DNA from 2 places in the Kineococcus mangrovi genome. Region 2 is predicted to be linked to the other one. Evidence: riboswitches for the same ligand, from Rfam matches in the RefSeq annotation. Region 2 holds a riboswitch; the other holds the start of a gene.
What was found. Region 2 has a riboswitch for S-adenosylmethionine ahead of AB2L28_RS03630 (ABC transporter substrate-binding protein). Riboswitches for the same ligand answer to the same signal wherever they lie in the genome.
Positions count from the first base shown of each region.

Region 1 (3,395 bases), on a different contig from region 2:
TGTGGGGGCGCGCGGAACTGCTCGAGGCCATGCCCCCGTTCCTCACCGGCGGCTCGATGATCGAGCTCGTCCGGATGGAACGCTCGACGTTCGCCCCGGCGCCGCAGAAGTTCGAGGCCGGTGTGCCGATGACCGCCCAGGCCGTCGGCCTGCACGCGGCCGTGGACTTCCTGCGCGGCCTCGGACCGGACGGGACCGGGGTCGCGCGCGTGGAGGCGCACGAACGCGCCCTCACGGCCCAGCTCCTCGCCGAGCTCGCGGAACTGCCCTGGATCCGCGTCCTCGGGCCCCTCGACGCCGCCGACCGCGTGGGCCTGGTCTCCTTCGTCGTGGACGGTCCGGACCTGCAGGTCCACGCCCACGACGTCGGGCAGCTGCTCGACGACGAGGGTGTCGCGGTGCGCGTCGGTCACCACTGCGCCTGGCCGCTGCACCGGCGCTTCGGGGTCGCGGCGACGACGCGCGTCAGCTTCGGGCCCTACAACCAGCCCTCGGACGTCGACGCGGTGCTGCGGGGTCTGCACCGGGCGCGCGACCTGTTCGGCTGAACCCCCCGTGAGAACCTGACGCGCGTGGACCTGTACCAGCAGCTGATCATCGAGCACTCCAAGCGTCCGCACGGCGAGGGGTTGCGGGAGCCGTTCGGCGCGCAGTCCCACCACGTGAACCCCACGTGCGGGGACGAGATCACGCTGCGGGTCCGCCTCGACGACGCCGGTGGCGCTCCGGTCGTGGGGGACGTGTCCTACGACGCGCTCGGCTGCTCCATCAGCCGGGCCTCGGCCTCGGTGCTGCACGGGCTCGTCGTCGGCCGGTCCGTCGCCGAGGTGGGCGAGCTGCGCGAGGCGGTGCAGCACATGCTCACCAGCCGCGGTGAGGACCCCGGCGACGAGGAGGTCCTCGGCGACGCCGTCGCCTTCGCCGGGGTCGCCAGGTACCCGGCCCGCGTGAAGTGCGCGCTGCTCAGCTGGTCGGCGCTGGCCGACGCGGTGCTGCGCGCCTGAAGGACGCGCCGGTCGCGGTGGTTACCGTTCCCCCGTGCAGATCCGCGACTACACCGAGGCCGACTGGGCCGGCATCTGGCCCTTCTTCGACGAGATCGTCGCCGACGGCGAGACGTACGCGCTGCCGCGGGGGCTGACCTCGGACCGGGCCCGCGCCGAGTGGGTCGGTGCGCCGCCCTGGGCGACGGTCGTCGCCGTCGAGGAGGGGACGGGGACGGTCCTCGGGACCGCGAGGTGCGGGCCGAACCGGCCCGGTGCCGGCTCCCACGTCGCCACCGCGAGCTTCATGGTGGCGCCGGCCGCCCGCGGCCGCGGTGTGGGTCGGTCGTTGGGGGAGCACGTCGTCGCCCGGGCGCGCGAGCGGGGCTTCCTGGCGATGCAGTTCAACGCCGTGGTGGAGACCAACACCGCCGCCGTGGCGCTGTGGCGGTCCCTGGGGTTCGCGGTCGTCGGCACCGTCCCGCAGGCCTTCGACCACCCCGAGCACGGCTACGTGGGGCTGCACGTCATGCACCGCTTCCTGTGAGCGACCCGCGGTCCGGGGGCCGGGGTCGTCGCGGAGTCCACCCGGCTCCGGGACGGGCGCACCACCGTCGTGGTCGAGGGGGTCGAGGTGTCGGGCAGCCACCTCCCGTCGTCCGGCGCCTCGCCGGGGCGTCGGGCACGGCCGGCGATGCCCTAGGCTGACCGGACCATCCAGAGCGGCCGAGAGACCTGGCTCGTCGACGCCGCAGCAACCCCGGGGACGCACCGCGTCCCGGAGGGTGCTCATGCCAGGACCGATGGGAGGAACAGTGGGCTACGCCGGCGACCTCACCCCGCGTGAGGCCTTCGACCTGGTGCAGGACGACCCGGACGCCGTCCTCGTGGACGTGCGCACCGAGGCGGAGTGGCGCTTCGTGGGGGTCCCGAGCGGTCTGGACCGCGACCCGGTCCTCGTCTCGTGGCTGCCCGTCGACCCCGGGCGCTTCCTCGGGGAACTGGCCGCCGCGGGCATCACGCCGGGCGCGGACCGCGCGGTCGTCTTCCTGTGCCGTTCCGGGCAGCGGTCCGTCGGCGCGGCCGACACCGCGACGGCGGCCGGGATCGGGCCCAGCTACAACGTGCTCGAGGGTTTCGAGGGACCGCTGGACGAGGAGGGGCACCGCGGCGGCACCGGCTGGCGGGCCGCGGGGCTGCCCTGGCGGCAGTCGTGAGCGGACGGCGGGACCGGCGACCGGACACCGCGGCCGTCCGCGGCGGGCTGGCCCGCTCCCCGTTCGAGGAGACGGCCGAGGCGATGTACCTCACGTCGGGCTACGTGTACGAGAGCGCCGCCGCGGCGGAGGCGGCCTTCGCCGGCGACGTCGACCGGTACGTCTACTCCCGCTACGGCAACCCGACGGTGTCGGTGTTCACGGAGCGGCTGCGGCAGCTGGAGGGGGCGCAGGCCTGCTACGGCCTGGCCAGCGGCATGTCCGCCGTGTTCTACGCCCTCGCCGCCCTCCTCGGGGCGGGCGACCGGGTCGTCGCGGCCCGCAGCCTCTTCGGGTCCTGCTTCGTCGTCCTCGACGAGGTCCTGCCCCGCTGGGGCGTGGAGACGGTGTTCGTCGACGGTGAGGACCTCGGGCAGTGGGAACGGGCCCTGGCCCCGGGAGCCCAGGCGGTGTTCTTCGAGACCCCGGCCAACCCGATGCAGACCCTCGTCGACGTCGCGGCGGTCTCCGAGCTCGCGCACGAGGCCGGGGCGACCGTCGTCGTCGACAACGCGTTCGCGTCCCCGGTCGGGCAGCGCCCGTTGCGGTTCGGCGCGGACGTCGTCGTGTACTCCGCGACGAAGCACATCGACGGCCAGGGGCGCGTCATGGGCGGGGCGGTCCTCGGCTCCGAGGAGTTCCTCGGCGGGCGGTTCCGGGAACTCACCCGGCACACCGGGCCGACGCTCAGCCCCTTCAACGCCTGGACCCTGGCGAAGGGCCTGGAAACCCTCAGCCTGCGGGTGCGGCACTCGTCGGCGAACGCGCTGCGGATCGCCGAGCACCTGGAACGGCGACCCGGGATCCGCTGGGTGCGCTACCCCGTGCTGGACAGCCACCCGCAGGTCGACCTCGCGCGGCGGCAGATGGACCTCGGCGGCACCGTCGTGACGTTCGAGCTCGACGCCCCGCAGGGCCGCGGCAAGGAGCGCGCCTTCGAGGTCCTCGACGCCCTGCAGGTCGTCGACATCTCCAACAACCTCGGTGACGCCAAGTCCCTGGCCACCCACCCGGCGACGACGACGCACCGCCGGCTCGGTCCGGACGGCCGCGCCGCCATCGGCCTGACCGACGGCGTCCTGCGCCTGTCCGTCGGCCTCGAGGACGTGGAGGACCTCCTGGAGGACCTCGACCACGCCCTCACCCGCGCGACCCC
Region 1 is NZ_JBGGTQ010000003.1:202,527-205,921, forward strand. It holds gene AB2L28_RS07030 (SufS family cysteine desulfurase) at 1-548, shown strand, start outside; gene sufU (Fe-S cluster assembly sulfur transfer protein SufU) at 573-1,004, shown strand; gene AB2L28_RS07040 (GNAT family N-acetyltransferase) at 1,039-1,530, shown strand; SAM riboswitch class I at 1,694-1,793, shown strand; gene AB2L28_RS07045 (rhodanese-like domain-containing protein) at 1,799-2,200, shown strand; gene AB2L28_RS07050 (O-succinylhomoserine sulfhydrylase) at 2,197-3,395, shown strand, end outside.
Region 1: another riboswitch for S-adenosylmethionine. It lies ahead of AB2L28_RS07045 (rhodanese-like domain-containing protein); the one in region 2 lies ahead of AB2L28_RS03630 (ABC transporter substrate-binding protein).

Region 2 (3,395 bases):
GTCCCACCCAGAACGTGGGCAGCGAGACCCCCAGCGGGGGCAGGGCCTGCAGCGACGTGCGCAGCCAGGACCGGTGGACGGCGGTGGAGGCCAGGGCGATCCCCACCCCGAGGACCAGGGCGAGCAGGAACGACGACGCCGCGAGGACCGACGTCTGCGGCACCGCGCCGCGGATGAGCGTCGTCACGGGGGCACCGTTCTGGATGGAGTTCCCGAGGTCCAGGTGCAGCGTCCGCCACAGCGCGTGCGCGTACTGCACGGGCAGCGGGTCGTCGAGGCCGTGCTCGGCCCGCAGGGCCGCGACCTGCGCGGGGTCGGCCGTCGACTGCTCCCCGCCCTGCCCGCCGGCCAGCATGATCGAGACCGGGTCGCTGGGCAGCAGGTAGAGGATGACGAACGTCACCGTGAACGCGGCCCACAGCACCAGGACGGCCTGGCCGAGCCGGCGGACGACGTACCCCGCGCGACCGCCACCGGCCGTCACGACTGCTTCCAGGCGTCGTGGAACCAGAGCCGGGAGGAGCCCTCGAACTGCAGGCCGTGGACGTCGTCCGACGCCGCGATGACGGTGGAGAGCTCGATGAGGGGGATCGAGTGCGCGTCCTGCACGAGCGAGCGTGAGGCCTGTTCCACCAACCGCGCCCGCTGCGCGGCGTCGGTCGTGGACGCCTGCTCGGCGAGCAGGTCGTCGACCGCACCGCGGGGCCGCTGGTTCACGTTGCGCGTGTCGGTGGAGAAGACGGTGCGCAGGACGTCCGAGTCGGACCGGGTGAGGTTGTAGAACAGGACGTCGTAGTCGCCGGAGTTCTGCTGCGCAGCCGTGTCGGCGGTCGTGCCCTGCTTCAGCTGCAGGTCGAAACCGACCTCACGGACCTGCTGCTGCAGCAGTTCCAGCACGGCCGACGTGGGCTGCCAGAACAAGACGGTGAAGGTGAGCTCGCGTCCGGCCTTCTCGCGGATCCCGTCCGCACCCCTGGTCCAGCCGGCCTCGTCGAGCAGGCGGTCCGCGCCGGCCAGGTCGCGGGCGAGCACCGGGGAGTCGTCGGGGGCGTCGGGGGTGGACGCCGAGAGGGCCGACCGCACGGCCTGGTCCCCCGGGTTGAGGAGGCTCGCCAACTGCTCGCGGTCGACGGCCTTCGACAGCGCCTGCCGGACGCGGACGTCGTCGAACGGTGCCCTCGACTCGTTGGGGAACAGGTTGTACGGGATCCCGGGGTTGGCCCGCCGCTGCGTCCAGAAGCCGTTCCCGTCGAACTGCGGCAGATCCTGGGACGCGATGCCGGTCGTGGCGTCGACCTGGTGCGACTGCAGGGACCCGGTGCGCACGCCGGCCTCGGGGACCACGCGGTAGGTGACCGAGTCGAGGTGGGCCTCGCCCTGGTGCTGCGCCCCGGTCGGTGCCCAGTCGTACCCGCTGCGCCGGTCCAGGACGGTCGTGGCGTCCTTGGTGTAGCTGCCGACGACGAAGGGACCGGAGCCCACGAGCGTCGTCCCTGCGCAACGGGTCGCGGGATCGGCGGTCGTGGTCGGGACGGACAGCAGCCCGAGGCTCATGGTCGAGGTGGCCTGCAGGAACTGCGCACTGGGCCGGGAGAACGTGACGACGGCCGTCTGCGCGTCGGGGGTCTGCGTCCCGGTGTACCCCTGGAGGTACGTGGACCCGAGCGGGGCCTTGGCCCCGAGCGCGACGATCCCGTCGAGGTTCGCCCGGACCGCGGTGGCGTCCACCGGCGACCCGTCGGAGAACGTCGCCCCCTGCCGCAGGTGGAACGTGAACGTCGTCGCGTCCGGGCTGACCTCGAAGCGCTGCGCGAGCCACGGCTGGATCCGCCCGTCGAGGTCCTGGACGGTGAGGGAGTCCACGAGCTGGCGGCCGATGTTCAGCGCGTCGTTGTTCCCGACCTGCTGCGGGTCGATGCACCCGGAGTCGACGGAGATGGCGAACGTGAGGTTCCCTCCGCGGACGGGGGCGGCGCCGGCGTCGTCGGCGCTGCTGCGGCTCCCGCTGCACGCGGTGAGCACGCCGAGCAGCGGGACGAGGGCGGCGGCGGACAGGACGGTGGGCAGGGAGGTGCGGCGGCGCAAGGGTTCTCCTGGGAAGGGGTGGGGCGCACCGACGGGACGGCGGCGCGCGGAGCCGGGTCGGAGCCGGCGGGAGGACGGTCAGCGACAGCTGGTCGCACCGGTGCGGCAGAGGTCCACGACGCGCCGCAGGACGGCGACGTGAGACGTGCGGTCCACCTGAACCCCTCCATCGTTCCTGGCGGAAGCACCCGCGCCCGTTTTTGGGGGGTTGCTGCGGCGTCGCGGAGCCAGGTCTCTCAGCCGCTCTGGATGGTTGCACCGTGAACTCTACGGGGAACCGTGCCGGAACTCAACCACGGACTTCCCCGGGGACGGCCGAACCCCTCCACCCCGGTGGGGTGGAGGGGTTCGGCCGTGAGGGAGGTCAGCCCGCGACGGGCGTACCCTCGAGCAGTTCCGCCCGTACGGTGCGCGCGGCCTCGACGAGGTTCCGCAGGGACTCCGTCGTCTCGGCGTACCCCCGCGTCTTGAGCCCGCAGTCGGGGTTCACCCAGACCTGGGGTGCGGGCACCGAGCCGACGGCCGACCGGAGCAGCCCCACGACCTCCTCGGCGGACGGGACGCGCGGGGAGTGGATGTCGTAGACGCCGGGACCGATGCCGCGGGCGAAACCGGCCCGGGCGACGTCCTCGAGCACCTCCATCCGCGAACGCGCCGCCTCGATGCTCGTGACGTCGGCGTCCAGGCCGTCGATGGCCTCGATCACCTCCCCGAACTCGGAGTAGCACAGGTGGGTGTGCACCTGCGTCGCGTCGGCCGCCCCCGCGGTGGCCAACCGGAAGGCGGTGACGGACCAGTCGAGGTACGCCGCCTGGTCGGCCGTCCGCAGCGGCAGCAGCTCCCGCAGCGCGGGTTCGTCCACCTGCACGATCCCGATGCCCGCCGCCTCGAGGTCGGCGACCTCGTCGCGCAGGGCGAGGGCGACCTGGTTCGCGGTGTCCCCCAACGGTTGGTCGTCGCGCACGAAGGACCAGGCGAGGATCGTCACCGGGCCCGTCAACATGCCCTTGACGGGTTTCGCCGTCCGACTCGCCGCGTACCTGCTCCACGGCACCGTGATGGGCGCGGGTCGCGACACGTCGCCCCACAGGATCGGCGGCCGGACCCCGCGCGAGCCGTAGGACTGCACCCAGCCGTGCTCGGTCACCGCGAACCCGTCGAGCTGCTCGGCGAAGTACTGGACCATGTCGTTGCGCTCGGGTTCGCCGTGGACGAGGACGTCGAGGCCGAGCTCCTCCTGCAGCTGCACGACGCGGTCGATCTCGGCGCGCAGGAACTCCTCGTACCCCTCCTGCGCGAGCTCACCCCGG
Region 2 is NZ_JBGGTQ010000002.1:121,071-124,465, forward strand. It holds gene AB2L28_RS03625 (ABC transporter permease) at 1-484, opposite strand, end outside; gene AB2L28_RS03630 (ABC transporter substrate-binding protein) at 481-2,085, opposite strand; SAM riboswitch class I at 2,249-2,341, opposite strand; gene metE (5-methyltetrahydropteroyltriglutamate--homocysteine S-methyltransferase) at 2,450-3,395, opposite strand, start outside.